2 regions of the Methylobacterium sp. CCH5-D2 genome follow, and region 2 is predicted to be linked to the other one. Evidence: riboswitches for the same ligand, from Rfam matches in the RefSeq annotation. Region 2 holds a riboswitch; the other holds the start of a gene.
The links. Region 2 has a riboswitch for thiamine pyrophosphate ahead of thiC (phosphomethylpyrimidine synthase ThiC). Riboswitches for the same ligand answer to the same signal wherever they lie in the genome.

Region 1 (8,433 bases), on a different contig from region 2:
GCGAGAGCCCGCTGACCTTCCAGGCGATCATCATCTGGCGGGACGAGCTCGTCGAGGGCAAGGTCCTCCTGCGCGACATCATCGACCTTGAGGCCACCTATGCGGGCCCCGACGGCAAGAACGGCCCGCAGCTCGCCGAGGGCGAGAGCGAGGACGGCGAGGATTCCGAGTCGGCGGCGCCCGAGGGCGGCGACGACGAGGACGACATGGAGAACAACGTCTCCCTCGCCGCCATGGAGGCCGAGATCAAGCCGAAGGTCCTCGAGACTTTCGACGCGATCGCCAACAACTACCGCAAGCTGCGCCGGGCCCAGAACGAGGGCTCGGAGCGCCGCGCCGCGGGCGAGCAGAACACCGACGCCCAGAACCAGAAGCAGATCGAGCTGAAGGACACCGTCGTCGCCGACGTGAAGTCCCTCTCGCTCAACAACAACCGCATCGAGGCGCTGGTCGAGCAGCTCTACGACATCAACAAGCGCCTGATCAGCCACGAGGGCCGGCTGATGCGCTACGCCGAGAGCCACGGCGTGGCGCGCGATGAGTTCCTGCGCCACTACCAGGGCTACGAGCTCGACCCGAACTGGATGGAGCGCGTCGGCACGCTCGGCGGCCGCGGCTGGAAGAACCTCGTCGAGAAGGGTGGCCGTCAGGTCGCGACGCTGCGCGAGCAGATCCTGACGCTCGCCTCCGAGACGGGCCTGGAGATCGGCGAGTACCGCCGCATCGTCAACATGGTCCAGAAGGGCGAGCGCGAGGCCCGGCAGGCCAAGAAGGAGATGATCGAGGCCAACCTCCGCCTCGTGATCTCGATCGCCAAGAAGTACACCAACCGCGGCCTGCAGTTCCTGGACCTGATCCAGGAGGGCAACATCGGCCTGATGAAGGCGGTCGACAAGTTCGAGTACCGCCGCGGCTACAAGTTCTCGACCTATGCCACGTGGTGGATCCGGCAGGCGATCACGCGCTCGATCGCCGACCAGGCCCGCACCATCCGCATCCCGGTGCACATGATCGAGACGATCAACAAGATCGTCCGCACCTCGCGTCAGATGCTGCACGAGATCGGCCGCGAGCCGACTCCGGAGGAGCTGGCCGAGAAGCTGGCCATGCCGCTGGAGAAGGTCCGCAAGGTCCTGAAGATCGCCAAGGAGCCGATCTCGCTCGAGACCCCGATCGGCGACGAGGAGGACAGCCACCTTGGCGACTTCATCGAGGACAAGAACGTCGTCCTGCCGATCGACGCGGCGATCCAGTCGAACCTGCGCGAGACCACGACGCGCGTGCTCGCCTCGCTCACGCCCCGCGAGGAGCGCGTGCTGCGCATGCGCTTCGGCATCGGCATGAACACCGACCACACCCTCGAAGAGGTCGGCCAGCAGTTCTCGGTCACCCGTGAGCGCATCCGTCAGATCGAGGCTAAGGCGCTGCGCAAGCTCAAGCACCCGAGCCGGTCGCGCAAGCTCCGCAGCTTCCTCGACAACTGAGCTTTCCCGCCGCGCGTCTTCCATGACGCGCGGCGTCTGCGCTAAGATCCTGGGCGCGACGCCGAGGTGGGGAAGCCCGCATGGCAGCGCGTCTTGCTTTGCCCGGCCGATCCACCACCTTGGCCTTATGCTCGAACGCCGCCCGCCACAGCCCGTACCGCCCACGGCCCTGGCCGACGGGTCGGAGGCGGACGACGTGCCCTTCGGGGCGCTGCAGCCCTGCGTCGCCATCCGCGACTGGCTGCTCAGCGAGGGCGCCCGCCTGCCCCAGGCCGACGACCTCCTCGCCGGCCTCGCCGAGCGCCTCAACCGGATCGGCGTGCCAATCGACCGTGCCTCGACGGCGATCGACACCCTGCACTCGGAATATTCCGGCATCGGCCGCGTCTGGACGCGCGAGGCCGGCTCGACGGTGCGCCTGTTCCCGCACGGCGAGGTCTCGGAGCGCGCCTATCACGAGAGCCCATTCTTCACCGTCCACGAGTCCGGCGAGTGGCTACTGCTGGACCTGACCAGGGCCGGCGAAGACCCCTACAGCATCGTGCCGGAGCTGCGCGCGGCGGGTTACACCCACTACGTCGTGGCGCCGCTCTTCTTCACCAACGGCACCCGCAACGGCATCACCTTCGCGACCCGCAGCCCCGAGGGCTTTCGCGACGAGGACATCGCCATCCTGCGCTTCGTGATGCCGGCGCTCGCCGCCGTGATGGAGATGCGCCTCGTCAACAAGCAGCTCGACCACGTGCTGCGGATCTACGTGGGCGACGAGCCGCACCGGGCGATCCTGTCGGGCGACATCCGGCGGGGACAGGTGAAGCGCATCCGCTCGGCGATCCTGTTCGCCGACATGCGGGACTACACCCGCATCTCCGCCGACATGACGCCCGAGGAGGCCGTGGACCTCCTCAACGTGTTCTTCGACTGCCTCGTGCCGCCGATCGAGCGGGAGGGCGGCGAGGTGCTGAAATATCTCGGCGACGGGCTGCTCGCGATCTTCCGCGAGCCGGGCGACGACCTCGGCGGGGCCGCCAAGGGCGCGTTGACCGCGGCCGAGTCGGCGCTGGCCGCACTCGACGAGGCCAACGCTCTGCACCTCTTCTCCGTGCCGGTCACCGCCGGCATCGCGCTCCATCACGGCGAGGCCGCCTACGGCAACGTCGGCTCGGGCCAGCGGCTCGACTTCACGGTGATCGGCCGCGACGTGAACCTCGCCAGCCGCCTGTCGCGCCTCAACCGGCTGCTCGGCGAGCCGCTGCTGATGTCGAAGCCCTTCGTGGATTTCCTCTGGGGCGACCCGGAGCATTGCGGCGAGCACCAGCTCGACGGATTCGACGAGCCGATGGCCGTGTACAAGCCGAAGGCGAAGGCGGCGGTGCTGGAACGCCTGCGGGCTTGAGCCCGAGCGACAGCCCTCGCGGTCGCCCTCCCCCGCAGAGGGGGGAGGGAGATGCTGATTCCCGTGCTCTCCCAAACCCCTCCCCTCTCATATCCCCGTACTTGACCCGATCGCCCGCCGGGTCCACATCACGCCTGTTCCAGGGAGATCCCCGGCAAGGGGCTGAGAAACCGCTGGCACGCTCGTCTCTGAGCCTGCGGCGCGGAAATCCTTCGAACCTGATCCGGCTCATACCGGCGTAGGGATTGGACCGGGGCCCCGTGACGGGCCCGCGCGCTTCACCAGGAAGCGATGGCCACCGATCCCTGCGGGCAGACGCGGAGATCGCAGCGTGGCAGACTGGCCCGCCTCACCCATCGGACAGCGCCGCGGCCTCGGCGAGGCCGGCGAAGCGCAGGGCCTACCGGAGCGCGCGGACGTCGCGGTCGTCGGCGGCGGCCTGATCGGGCTCGCCAGCGCGTGGCGGCTTGCCCGTTCCGGCAAGAGCGTTGTGGTGGTCGAGCGGGAGCGCGTCGGCGCGGGCGCGAGCCTTGCCGCCACGGGCATGCTGGCGCCCGCCGCCGAGCACGAGCCGGGCTCCGACCTGCTCCTGCCGCTCGCCCTCGATTCGCTCGCCCGCTGGCCGGACTTTCGCGACGACCTTCAGGCGGCCTCCGGCATCGATATCGACTACCGCCAGGAGGGCACGCTGGTGCTGGCCATCGGCCGGGACGAGGTCGAGCGCCTGCGCTTCCGCTACGACCTGCAGCGCCGCTCCGGTGTCGCCGCCGAGTGGCTCGCCGGCACCGAGGTGCGCCGTCGCGAGCCGACGCTCCGCCCCTCGGTGACGGCGGGCGTGTTCTGCCCGCTCGACCATCAGGTCGATCCCCGCAAGGTGATGCGGGCGCTGGTGGCGGCCTGCCGGGCGGCCGGCGTCGCCGTGGTGGAGGGCTGCGCCGCGACCGGGCTCGACTGGACCGGCTCCCGCGTCACCGGCCTCGCGACGGAGCGCGGCACGATCGCGGCCGGGACCGTGGTGCTGGCGAGCGGTGCCTGGAGCGGCGCGGCCGGCCTTCTGCCCGACCACCTCGCCCTGCCGGTGCGCCCGCTCAAGGGCCAGTCGCTGGCGCTGCGCACCACCCGGCAGACCGGCACGCTCGCCCACATGGTCTGGACCGAGCAGGTCCACATGGCGCCGAAGGGCGACGGGCACCTGATCGTCGGCGCCACGGTCGAGGATTGCGGGTTTCGCGAGGGCGTCACCGCGGGCGGGCTCTACGCGCTGCTCGAAGGCGCGCGCCGAGTTCTGCCGGGCATCGAGGAGATGGCGGTCGAGGCCGTGTGGAGCGGCTACCGCCCGACCTCGGACGACGACGCACCGATCATCGACACCCTGGCGCCGGGCCTCGTGGCGGCCACCGGCCACCACCGCAACGGCTACCTGCTGGCGCCCGCAACCGCCGACGCGGTGGCCGCTCTCCTCACCACCGGCGCGCTCCCCGAGATAGCCCGCCCCTTCACGCTCGCCCGCTTCCGGGCCGAGGCGCGGGCCATCGCATGAGCATCCTCGTCAACGGCGAGCCGCGCGAGCACGCGGCCGAAACCGTCGCGGCGGTGTTCCGGGCCGAGGCCGTGGAGAGCGGTATCGAGAGCCCGGAGGGCGTCGCCATCGCGCTGAACGGCCGTGTGGTGCGCCGCCGGGACTGGGAGGCGACGCCCGTGCGCGACGGCGACCGCATCGAGATCGTCCGCGCCATGCAGGGAGGCTAGAGCATGAGCGAGCAGAACACCGTCACCCCGCTGCGGCCCGGGACGGACGACCCGCTGGTGATCGCGGGCGTGCCGCTGGGAAGCCGCCTGTTCATCGGCACAGCCGGCTACCCGAGCCAGGCGATCATGCGCGATGCCGTCGAGGCCAGCGGGGCGGAGGTCGTCACCGCCTCGATCCGCCGTGTCTCGCTCCAGGGCCACGGCTCGGATACGGTCAAGATCCTCAAGGGCAAGCGCTTCCTGCCCAACACCGCCGGCTGCGAGACCGCCCGCGACGCGATCATGACCGCCGAGCTCGCCCGCGAGGCGCTCGACACGACCTGGATCAAGGTCGAGGTGATCGGCGACCGCGAGACCCTCTACCCGGACGTCGCCGAATTGATCGAGGCTTGCCGCCACCTCGTGGACGACGGCTTCACGGTGCTGCCCTACTGCAACGACGACCCGATCGTCTGCCAGCGCCTCGAAGACATCGGCTGCGCCGCCGTGATGCCGATGGGATCGCTGATCGGCTCCGGCATGGGCGTGGCGAACCCGGCCAATCTCGAGCTGATCTGCCGCCGCGCCCGCGTGCCGGTGGTGGTCGATGCCGGCATCGGCACGGCCTCCGACGCGGTGATCGCGATGGAGCTCGGCGCCTCGGCCTGCCTCATCAACACCGCGGTGGCGAAGGCCGACGATCCGGTCCGCATGGCCCGCGCCATGCGTCGCGCCGTCGAGGCGGGGCGCGACGCGCATCTTGCGGGCCGCATCCCCAGGCGCGGCCGGGCCGAGCCGTCGAGCCCGCAGCTCGGCCTTGTCGGCTCTTAGCCTTCCGGGGCCGCTCCTCGTCGTCACCGACCGGCTCGGCTCGGACCGCTCGCTCGCCGACACGGTGGCGGCCTGCCTCGATGGCGGCGCCCGCTGGGTCTGGTTCCGCGACCGGGACCTCGATCCGGCCGAGCGCCGCCGCCTCGGCGCGACCCTGCTCGGCCTGACACGGGCGGCCGGTGCGCGGCTGACGATCGGCGGCGACCTCGACCTCGCGGCGGAACTCGGCGCTGATGGCGTGCATCTCGGCGGCGGCCAGCATGACCGGATCGCCGCGGCCCGCGCGCGTCTGGGACCGGCCGCCCTCGTCGGCGTCTCGGCCCACACGCTCGCCGAGGTCGCCCGCGCCGCCTTCGAGGGCGCCGATTACGCCACCCTGAGCCCGATCTTCGCCAGCGCGAGCAAGCCGGGCTACGGGCCGGCCCTCGGTCCCGACGCGATCCGGGACGCGGCCGCCACGGGGTTGCCGATCGTGGCGCTCGGCGGCGTCTCGGCCGAGACGTTGGATGCCTGCCTCGCGGCCGGCGCCAAGGCCGTCGCGGTGATGGGCGGCCTGATGCGCGCACCCGATCCGGCCGTGGCGACGCGCCGCCTGCTCGGACGGTTTCCGGTCAATCGGTTCGGAGATGTCGCCTGAACCGCGCCGAGGCACGTGGCCGCCCTATGCGATTGCCCTGACCTTCGGGAGAGGGGACCCCGCGCCTTCTCCCGGATCGGATCCGCAAAACTGGTCCCCCGCATCAGGATCCGGCCGGGCGCCGCATGATCCGGGGCCGCCAGACGCCGAGCACGACGTTGGCGGTGGCGACCGCGAGGATCACCCAGAGCGTGCCACGCTCGGCCCCGAGCGACTGGGCGAGCGTCGCGGGATCGACCGTTCCGGCGAGCGCGGCCGCGCTGCGCCGTGCCTCCTCCTGCATCGGCCCCAGGATGCCGACGAAGCCGGATTCGAAGACGAGGATGCCGGTGGCGAGCTTCAGGAGTGCCCAGCCCGCGCTGTGGAAGGCCCGGTTGAAGGCGATGGCGAGAAGCCCCGAGAGCAGCACCAGGGCGAGCGAAGGAAAGAAGATCCAGGTCGCGATCGCCCCCATCGCGCCGCGCATCAGCGCGTACCCCTGGAGGGCGGTCGGCGGCGGCGCGAGGGCGAGCAGCACGAGGAGCGTGGCCATCGCCCCCATGAGACCGATCGCCCCCATCGTGTGGAGGAATTTGAGAAGGCGCCGCACGTCGTCCGCACGAATCCCCGCATTCGGCCGACAGCCTAGCGCGGGCGGAGGACGCGCGGTAGCGGCCTACTTCGCCGCGGGCCCGTAGGGCGGTCGCGGGATCGCCCGGTGGGCGGCCCGGAGCGCCGCCGACCAGCGCTCGCGCAGGTCGTGGAAATAGGTTTCGCCGGCCTCGATCCGGTGGTTCACCTCGAGCGTCAGGGCGCCGCGGCGCGCCACCGCGATGTCGAGCGGCAGGCCGACGCCGAGATTCGAGCGCATGGTGGAATCCATCGAGACGAGCCCGATCTTCAGCGCGTCGTAGAGGTCGGTCTCGAACTTCACCGCCCGGTCGAGGATCGGCTTGCCGTATTTGTGCTCGCCGATCTGCAGGAAGGGCGCGTCGGTCGAGCACTCGATGAAGTTGCCGGCCGAGTAGATCAGGTAGAGCCGCATCGGCTCGTCGCCGATCTGGCCACCGAACAGCAGCGAGATCGAGAAGCGGATCTGCGCCGCCTCGAAGCCGGCCCGCTCGATGCTGCGCACCCGCCGGATCGCCCGGCCGACGAGCTGGGCCGCCTGGAACATCGTCGGAGCCTCGACGAGCTTGGCCGGCGGCTCGCCGTCGTCGCCCGGCACGCCCTCCGACAGGAGGCTCAGGACCGATTGCGTGACTGAGAGGTTGCCGGCCGAGGCCAGCATCATCACGCGCTCGCCGGGCACGTTGAAGTGGTGCAGCTTGCGGTAGGTCGAGATGTCGTCGAGCCCCGCATTGGTGCGGGTATCGGCCACCATCACGAGCCCGTCCTCGACGAGCAAACCGACGCAGTAGGTCATGGCAGGGGTCAGCTTCTCGTCCGCTGCCGGGGCGGACGCCTGGAGAGAATCGGGGACGCTCAGGATTGCCGGGCGGCCTGGGCTTGCTCCACCTTGAGCGTGACGTCCAGCGTCTCGGTGCCGCCGCCGGTGCGGCTGCCGCGGATCGGGGCCGCGCCGAGATAGTCGAGGCCGCTCGCCACACGGACGTAGTGCTCCGAGGTCCCCTCCCCGTGGGCTGGGTCGAAGGCGACCCAGCCGAGATCGGGTACCAGCGCCTCGGCCCAGCCGTGCGGCGTCTCCGCGCCGTCCGCCTCGTCCTCCCGCTTGCGGTAGCCGGAGACGTAGCGGGCCGGGATCTCCAACTGGCGGGCCGCCGTGATGAAGACGTGCGCGACGTCCTGGCAGACGCCGCGCCCGGCCTCGAAGGCCTTGGCCGCGGTGACCGCCGCGCTTGCCGGACCCCGCTCGAAACGCACCCGCTCGTGGACCGCCGCGAGCAGCCGGTGGAGCATCGGCAGCGCCGCGCGCTCGCCCGCATCCCGGACCTGCGCGGCGAAATCCTGGATGTCCTGGCTCGCCACGCAGAGGTCGGTCTCGCGCAGGTAGAACAGGTCCGGCAGCCGCTCGACCGCACCGCGCACGATGCCGTGGCTCTCGAGCGTATCGACCTCGCCGGTGACCCGGATGGTCAGCGCGTCGGCGGGCTCGTCCGGGGTGAACCAGTGCACGACGTTGCCGAACCCGTCCTCGCGCTCGGTGAGGCGGCCATCGACGGAGGTGTCGATGCGCCAGCGCCGGACATACTGCCCGTCATGGTCCCGCGGCGTCATGCGCAGGACCTGGATCAGGCCGCGGGCCGGATGCTCGTAGGTGTAGTGGGTCTCGTGGACGACGCTGAGGCGCATGCGGAATGTCTCACCGGTTGGCGGCGTCAGACCAGGTACTGGTCGGCGATCGCCTGCCCGACCCG
Region 2 (8,433 bases):
TCGCCGAGATCCTGGTCTCGCGGCGGCGCGGCGCGAAACGTCCCGCGGAACCATCGGCTTAGCTCTGCCGTTTCCAGGCCAGAAGACAGGAGGATGCGGCAACCGCCCGGCAGGGAGGCCGCCCGCGACCTCCGCCCCTCCCGTGTCCGGATGACGGACCACCTCGGACCACGTCACAGACGCGCAAGGGCCAGGGAGCGGATCTCCGCTCGTCGGGACCCCGGCGCCCGTTTCCACGGTGTTCCCATGCAACAGCCCCTCAAAGCCGCCATCGCCGCACTCGGGCTCGCCCTGGCCACGCAGGCGGCTCTCGCGGCACCCGCCTGCATCGAGGCCCGGCGCAAGGTCGACGAGGCGGCGGCGCTCCGCTACCAGGCGCGCCAGGAAGCCCGCCTCGGCGACCACGACCGGGTCTGCGACACGCTCGACGAGGTCGGCGACCGCTACAACGACGCCCGCGACGCCTTCGACGATTGCGGGGCCGGCGTGGTGGCGATCGACCTGCGCAGCGAGTTGCGCGCCCTGCGCGTCGCCAAGCGGATCAACCGCTGCGACTAGCGGCCCGGGACCGGGCCGCCCCTCCACATCATCCCGCATGCCGGGCGAGCGCGTGCGCCTCCGCACAGAAGCCGCGCGAGCTTGACCGCACTCTTAACCCATGCCCGACGCGAGCCCGTCGGCGACAGGATCTCCGCCATGAACCAGAGCCTCGGCCAGGACCTCGGTCAAGACGTCGCCAGCCCCTCGCTCGGCGCACGGACCGGCCCGTCCTTCGCGGCCGCCCTGTGCGGCTTCCTCAGCACCACGGTCGCCACGACGGCGCTGATGTTCCTGCTCAGCAGCGTCTGAGGCGGGCGGCGGGATCGCGGGCCCTCAGGGCGCGATCCACCAGAAGCGGCGCGGCGAGAGCAGCATCTCGACGGAGCCGACCTTCCGGGCGGCGGCGAGCATCGCCGCGGGCCGCAGCCCGAGACGGGTCTGGATCTCCGGCTGGCGCACGGCCGCGATGGTGCCGACGCAGGCGAAGAGCGCCCCGGCGACCGCCCCGAGCAGAAAGTTCGTCATCGCAAGACAGCATTCCCGGGGCCTGAGAGCCCCACGCACCGGCGCCGGTCTGGCACCGCATGCGGGCGCGATTGCGGCGGCCCGCGCTTACACACCCTTAAGCTTACCGTGTGATCAATCCCGGGCGATGCCCCGCAGGGCGGCATCCGCCGTCCGGGAACGGGTTGCAGGGATCGGGTCCGCATGAGCTACGCCGCCAACGCCTATGCCAGAACCGCGCAGGTCGCGCTCAGCCCGCGCGAGGCGGAAGCCGCGGTGCTGATGAAGGCCGCGCGTCAGCTCCAGGCGGCGCGCGACGACTGGGACAACCACGCGGCCGGCCTCAACGCGGTGCTCACCTTCAACCAGAAGGTCTGGACGATCCTGGCAACCGCCGCGACCGACCCGGCAAGCCCGCTGCCGCCGGACCTGCAGCAGGACGTGGCCAACCTCGCGGCCTTCGTGTTCCGCCGGATCCTCGACACCATGGTCGATCCCTCGCGCGAGAAGCTCGACGCCCTGATCACCATCAACCAGAACCTGGCGGCCGGCCTCCAGGGCCGCTGACGCCCCTCAGGCCGCCCCCGGCTCCGCCGCGGGCGCAAGGTGCGCGCGCTCGTAGGCGACGAGGTCGCGGGCGCGCTTGATCGCGGCGTGGTGGCGCCCCGCCTCCAGTTCCTGCTGGATCGCCGCGAGGTAGGGGGCCGTGCCGGGCGCCTGGCGGACGAGTTCGGCCGCCTGCGCGTAGAACAGGGCGAGCGGCCCGGTCGGCTCCTCCGAGAGGTAGATTACCGTCAACGTCAGGTGCAGGCGCTTGCAGGGCGTGTCGGCCTCGCTCTCGGTGATGATCTCGCTCTCGCGCAGGAACTTGCACGCCGTCTCGATCAGGAAGGCGGCGCGACGCTCGCCGTTGCGGATCGCCGCCCCGTTGATGATCAGCCGCTCGAACGGCTTCAGTTCGATGCGCAGGGGCATGGCGTGCTCTCCGGGGAACCTGACGCCACCCTAGTCACGCTTCGTTAACCGTGACTCAACGCGGCCCTCGGAAAAACCGCGCCGGGCGTCTCACGCAAGGAACCTCGCGGATCAGCTTAAGGGCTCGGCAAGGGCCCGCGTGATCTCTGGGGCGACTGCCAGAAAGGCAGGACCACAGATCAGCACGGATCGCCCCGATGTCCAGCATCACCCTCTCGTCTGCCACCCGGCAGAACCTGCTCGTGGCCCAGGATACGGCCAGCCTCCTGTCGACCACGCAGAACCGCCTCGCGACCGGCAAGAAGGTCAACACCGCCCTCGACAGCCCGAGCTCGTTCTTCACGGCCCAGGGCCTCGACAACCGCGCCGGCGACCTCTCGAACATCCTCGACTCGATCTCGAACGGCGTGCAGGTGATCCAGGCCGCCAACACCGGCATCACCTCGCTGCAGAAGCTCGTCGACAACGCCAAGTCGGTCGCCAACCAGGCGCTGCAGGCGACGATCGGCTACTCCACCAAGTCGAACGTCTCGACCACGATCACCGGCGCGACCGCCGCAGATCTGCGTGGGACGACGTCGTACGCGAACGCGCAGGCGAGCAGCAATGTTCTATTCAGCGGAAATGCCGCCGGCGCGACCGCAGCAACAAACGCAACAAAGCTCGGCGGTACACAAGGTACTCTTGCCGGTACGGCAGCGGGTACGGCAACTGCGACGACGACACTGAGCAGCCTGACGAACGGACCTGCAGCCGGCGACACGCTAACGGTGAATGGCCGCTCTATCACATTCCGTAGCGGCGCAGCGCCTGCGGCGGCCGATGTACCGGCTGGTTCCGGCGTTACTACTGGTGGCCAGGTAGTGACGGATGGCAGCGGAAACTCGACCGTCTACCTCGGCAGCGGCACTATCACCGATCTGCTCTCTGCGATCGACCTTGCTAGCGGCGTAAGGAAGGCTGCGATCTCGGCTGGCGCCGCGACGGTAACAGCGAGTTCAACCCAGACGATCTCATCTATCAACGACACGAGTCATATCGTAACCCTGAAGAGTTCAGTTGGCGCCGATCTGAATATCTCCGGCAAGGCAGATATCCTCGCCTCCATCGGCATCACGTCAGCGACTGGAGGCGGAACAGCTTCGGTCAATGTGGCACGCACCGCTGGATCAGCAGGCCTGGGCACTCTGATCGCTGACGGCTCAACTCTAACAGTGAATGGCAAGACAATTACTTTCAAAGACGCAGAGGCACCCGCATCCAGCAGCACTCGCCCAGGCGTCGTTCAAAACAGCTCGAACGCAGACACGCCAGTTGAGACAGATGGAAGCGGCAACTCTATTGTCTATTTGCAGACGGCGACACTTACTGATGTGCTTAACGCCGTTGACATAGCGACAGGCGCCCAAAAGGCAACCACAGGCTCCGCAAAGACTACGCTCGCAACGACCGCAGGCGCGACAAATTCGTCTATTGCCGGAGGAATCCTGAAGATCAGCACCGGGACAACGGCTGATCTCAATATCACCGGCACCGGAAATGCTCTATCAGCCCTGGGCCTCGCTGGTAATGCAGGAACCGATACGAGCTTCACTGCATCACGCAGCTCCACCCCCGGCGGTCTCTCTGGCAAGACGCTGACCTTCGGCTCGCTGAACAACGGCACCGCGGTCAACGTCACCTTCGGCGACGGCACCAACGGCACGGTGAAGACGCTGGACGGCCTCAACGCCAAGCTCGCCCTCAACAACATGCAGGCGGCCCTCGACGCCAGCGGCAAGCTGACGATCTCGACGACGAACGACTACGCCTCGTCGACGATCGGCAGCACGGCCGATGGCGGCACCATCGGCGGCACCGCGTCGGCGCTGTTCTCGACCGCCCAGGCGCCGGTCGAGGACGTGAACTCGCAGAATACTCGCAAGTCGCTGCTCTCGCAGTTCAACCAGATCCTGGACAACATCAAGACGACCGCCCAGGACGCCTCATTCAACGGCGTCAACCTGCTGAACGGCGACACGCTGAAGCTGACGTTCAACGAGAAGGGCTCATCGACGATGAACCTGATCGGCGTCACCTTCGATCCGTCGGGTCTCGGCCTGACCAAGCTCGGGCAGAACGGTCTGAACGAGTTCGAGGACATCTCCTCGACCAACAAGGTCATCTCCTCGCTGACGCAGGCCTCGACGGCCCTGCGCCAGCAGGCCTCGACCTTCGGCTCGAACCTGTCGGTGGTGCAGAACCGGCAGGACTTCAACAAGCAGATCATCAACGTGCTGCAGACCGGCTCGTCGAAGCTCACCGACGCGGACCTCAACGAGGAGGCGGCAAACTCGCAGGCCCTCTCGACCCGCCAGTCGCTGACCGTCTCGGCCCTCTCGCTGGCCAACCAGGCCCAGCAGAGCGTGCTGCAGCTCCTCCGGTAAGGAGCAGGGACGGGCGCCGCCTCACAGCGGCGCCCGAGCCGTCGGGCCGAACACGAGCCGGACAAACGAAGAGGGCCGGGGCAGATCGCCCCGGCCCTCTTCGTTTGCGCGGCTGACGACCGGCGCCGTCAGGCTTTGCGGTCGACCTGCGCCGTCTGCGCGCCGGCGCGTGCCGTCTGCGCGGCCTCGCGCTCCGCGTAGGCGCGGGCCTTCAGCACCGTCACGGTCGGGAGCTGCACGACGATGTCGCCCGAGGCCGGATCGACCACTTGGTAGACCATCTGTCGCGCGTCCGCGTCGCGCACGTACTGCGCGCGGTAATCCGCCTCCGTCTGCGCGGGGGAGGGGGCATCCGCCTCCGCGCTCAGGTCGAGCTTCACCGCCGGCTCGAGCGGGGTGCGCGTGGGCTCCGCCGCGACCGCGCGCGCCGGCGCGGCAGCCGCGACGGGCGCGACGACGGGCGCCGGCCGGTCCGCCGGTTGCACGCTGCCGATCTCGCTCATGGCCATGGGCCTCCGATAGAATACAGAGGTCCATCTGGCGCCCGGATGATGACCGCGGCTTTAACGCGAGGAGGCCTTTCAGAAGAACCGTTAACGCGGGGTGACCGGGGCCCGAGAAATTGTACGCGCCCGGACCGGCCATGAAAAAGGCGGCGGGCCCTCTCGGAACCCGCCGCCCTGTCGCTCACCGGATGCCCCGTCCCGGCCTACTCGGCGGCGTCGACGTAGAGCTTGCCGCCCTCGGCGAGGAACTCCTCCGACTTCGCCTTCATGCCGGCCTCGCGCTGGGCCTCGGACATGACGGGCGCCGCGTGGATCACCGCGCCGGCCTCCTCCATGGCCAGCACCTCGGCGCGCAGGTCCTGCGTGATCTTCATCGAGCAGAATTTCGGCCCGCACATCGAGCAGAAATGGGCGACCTTGTGGGCGTCCTTCGGCAGGGTCTCGTCGTGGTAGGCGCGCGCCGTGTCGGGATCGAGCGAGAGGTTGAACTGGTCCTCCCAGCGGAAGTCGAACCGCGCCCGCGACAAGGCGTCGTCGCGCAGCTGGGCGGCCGGGTGGCCCTTGGCGAGATCGGCGGCGTGCGCGGCGATCTTGTAGGTGATGACGCCCGTCTTCACGTCGTCGCGGTTCGGGAGCCCGAGGTGCTCCTTCGGCGTGACGTAGCAGAGCATCGCCGTGCCGAACCAGCCGATCATCGCGGCGCCGATGCCGCTGGTGATGTGGTCGTAGCCCGGCGCGATGTCGGTGGTCAGCGGGCCGAGCGTGTAGAACGGCGCCTCGCCGCACTCGCGCAGCTGCTTCTCCATGTTCACCTTGATCTTGTGCATCGGCACGTGGCCGGGGCCCTCGATCATCACCTGGCAGCCCTTGTCCCAGGCGATCTTGGTGAGCTCGCCCAAGGTCTCGAGCTCGGCGAACTGCGCCGCGTCGTTGGCGTCGGCGATCGAGCCGGGGCGCAGGCCGTCGCCCAGCGAGAACGACACGTCGTAGGCCCGCATGATGTCGCAGATCTCATCGAAGCGCTCGTAGAGGAACGACTCGCGGTGCCCGGCGAGGCACCAGCGCGCCATGATCGAGCCGCCGCGCGAGACGATGCCGGTGACGCGGCGCGCGGTGAGCGGCACGTGGGCGAGGCGCACGCCGGCGTGGATCGTGAAGTAGTCGACGCCCTGCTCGGCCTGCTCGATCAGCGTGTCCTTGAAGACCTCCCAGTCGAGTTTGAGCGGGTCGCCGCCGACCTTCTCCAGCGCCTGGTAGATCGGCACGGTGCCGATCGGCACGGGGGAGTTCCGCACGATCCACGAGCGGATGTTGTGGATGTTGCGCCCCGTCGAGAGATCCATCACCGTGTCGGCGCCCCAGCGGATCGACCAGACCAGCTTCTCGACCTCCTCGGCCGCCGAGGACGTCACCGCCGAGTTGCCGATATTGGCGTTGATCTTCACCAGGAAGTTCCGGCCGATCGCCATCGGCTCCAATTCGGTGTGGTTGATGTTGGCCGGGATGATCGCCCGGCCGCGGGCGATCTCGTCGCGCACGAATTCCGGGGTGATGAAGGCCGGCACCGCCGCGCCGAAATTCTCGCCGTCCGCGAGCGCGGCCTCGGCCCGCTCCAGCATCTCTTCGCGGCAGAGGTTCTCACGATGGGCGACGTAGATCATCTCCTCGGTGACGATCCCGGCGCGGGCGAACTCGTACTGCGTCACCATCTGGCCGGGCGCGGCCTTGCGCAGCGTGCGCTCGGCGGGGCAGGGGGCGACCAGCTTGTCGGCGGAGGCGAAGCCGTTGTCCTCGGGCTTGACCGCGCGGGGCTCGGCGGTGGCGTAGCCGCGGGCCGCGATCCAGGGCTCGCGCACCTGGGGCAGGCCGTTGAGGAGGTCGATACGTGCATCCGTCTCGGTGTAGGGGCCCGACGGATCGTAGACGCGGACCGGCGCCTCCTTCGGGTCGGTCAGCGCGATCTCGCGGAACGGCACCCGGATGTCGTCGCGGCCGGCGACCGGCGCGTACACCTTGCGCGAGCCGTGGACGGGGCCGGTGGTGACGCTCTCGGGCGAGCCCTTCACGTCTTTGGGCAGGACGGGTGCGTTCATCGTGGATCTCTCCCTGGTTCCTTGGAGCGATCCGAATCCCGGACGAGGAGCGGGTGAGAGCCGGCTCGAACGAGCAGGCCGCAGGTTCCCGTCCCTCCGCCGGTATGAGCCGGATCAGGTTCAAGGGTCAGGGCCGCCGGGCCCAATCTCAGCCCCCCTCACGGGGCTCCCCTCGGAACGGCCGGGAGCCTCCGTGGTTTACGGGGCCTTGTCAATGCCGCGGGCGCGGCCGCGCCTGACACGGCGCGCCCGGATCACCGGCGCGCCCCGCATCTCGGCATTCCGCCGCGCCGGCCGCGCCTCGCGCGCGGGGCGGGCGCCGCTATAACGGGGCCTCCTTCCCGGCCCGAGCGTCCCGATGCGCCTCCCGATTCTCCTGCTCGCCGCCGCGGCGCTCCTCTCCGCGGGCGGGGTCGGGGCCCTGGCGCTGGTGCAGCGGCGGCTGATCTATCCCGGCGCCTACGGCGAGGCCGCCCCCGCCGGCGACCGGGCCGTGCCGCCGGGAGCCGCGGCGATCACCTTAGAGACGGCGGATGGGGAACGCCTCTACGCCCTGTGGCGGGCGCCGCGCCCGGGCTGCGGCGTGGTGGTGAGCTTCCACGGCAACGCCTCGCTGCCGGAATACCACGCGGAGCGCTTCGTCGCCGATCCCTGGGCTGCTGCCGGCTGGGGCGTGCTGGCCCCGGCCTACCGGGGCTATCCGGGCTCGACCGGCGCGCCCTCCGAGGACGGGCTGATCGCCGACGGGCTCGCCGCCGTGGCGGCGGCGCGCGCGCGGGCGCCGGGCGCGCCGATCCTGCTGCACGGCCACTCGCTGGGGGCGGCGGTCGCGGTGGCGGTCGCGGCGCGGCTGCCCGCCGGAGCTTTCGCGGGCCTCTACCTGGAGGCGCCGTTCGACTCGATGGTCTCGGCCGCGCGCGTGCATGTCCCGGCGGCGCCGGGCTGGCTCCTGCGCGACACCTACCGGTCGGACCTGCGCATCGCGGGACTCTCCGGCCCGATCCTGATCGTCCACGGCACGGACGACCCGGTGGTGCCCGAGCGCCTCGGCCGCCGGCTCGCGGAGGCGGGGAGGGCCCGGTTCGAACCGATCCCGGGCGACCATGTCAGCATCCTGGGCGCGCGCGACGGGGAGGCCGCCGCCCTGTTCGGGGCCGCCCGCGCGTGTCCCGATGCCGCGGCGGCCGCGGCCCGCTGAGCGGGGCGGCGCGCCCCATATGGTCGGCCGGGAGGCGTCGATTTGGGCAGGCGGGACCGCAGGTGGCGCGACGACGACCCGGCGACGCACGGGCCGCTGGCGGCCGCGCCGACGATCTGCCCGCTCTGCGACCGACCGATCCCGCCGGGCGCGCGCTCGAGCCTGCATCACCTCACGCCGAAGCTGAAGGG

Region 1: another riboswitch for thiamine pyrophosphate. It lies ahead of thiO (glycine oxidase ThiO); the one in region 2 lies ahead of thiC (phosphomethylpyrimidine synthase ThiC).

The regions. Positions count from the first base shown of each region.
Region 1 is NZ_LSIX01000504.1:805-9,237, reverse strand. It holds gene rpoD (RNA polymerase sigma factor RpoD) at 1-1,484, shown strand, start outside; gene AX737_RS12870 (adenylate/guanylate cyclase domain-containing protein) at 1,612-2,880, shown strand; TPP riboswitch at 3,013-3,143, shown strand; gene thiO (glycine oxidase ThiO) at 3,212-4,420, shown strand; gene thiS (sulfur carrier protein ThiS) at 4,417-4,629, shown strand; gene AX737_RS12855 (thiazole synthase) at 4,633-5,439, shown strand; gene AX737_RS12850 (thiamine phosphate synthase) at 5,426-6,076, shown strand; gene AX737_RS12845 (hypothetical protein) at 6,180-6,665, opposite strand; gene AX737_RS12840 (peptidase) at 6,732-7,481, opposite strand; gene AX737_RS12835 (transglutaminase family protein) at 7,541-8,368, opposite strand; partial or broken gene AX737_RS12830 (alpha-E domain-containing protein) at 8,395-8,433, opposite strand, start outside.
Region 2 is NZ_LSIX01000040.1:6,300-14,732, reverse strand. It holds gene AX737_RS00945 (metallophosphoesterase) at 1-62, shown strand, start outside; gene AX737_RS00940 (hypothetical protein) at 247-558, shown strand; gene AX737_RS33930 (hypothetical protein) at 697-849, shown strand; gene AX737_RS00935 (hypothetical protein) at 874-1,065, opposite strand; gene flaF (flagellar biosynthesis regulator FlaF) at 1,249-1,611, shown strand; gene AX737_RS00925 (flagellar biosynthesis repressor FlbT) at 1,618-2,019, opposite strand; gene AX737_RS00920 (DUF1522 domain-containing protein) at 2,217-4,445, shown strand; gene AX737_RS00915 (hypothetical protein) at 4,574-4,948, opposite strand; gene thiC (phosphomethylpyrimidine synthase ThiC) at 5,155-7,044, opposite strand; TPP riboswitch at 7,119-7,227, opposite strand; gene AX737_RS00905 (alpha/beta hydrolase) at 7,403-8,242, shown strand; gene AX737_RS00900 (restriction endonuclease) at 8,285-8,433, shown strand, end outside.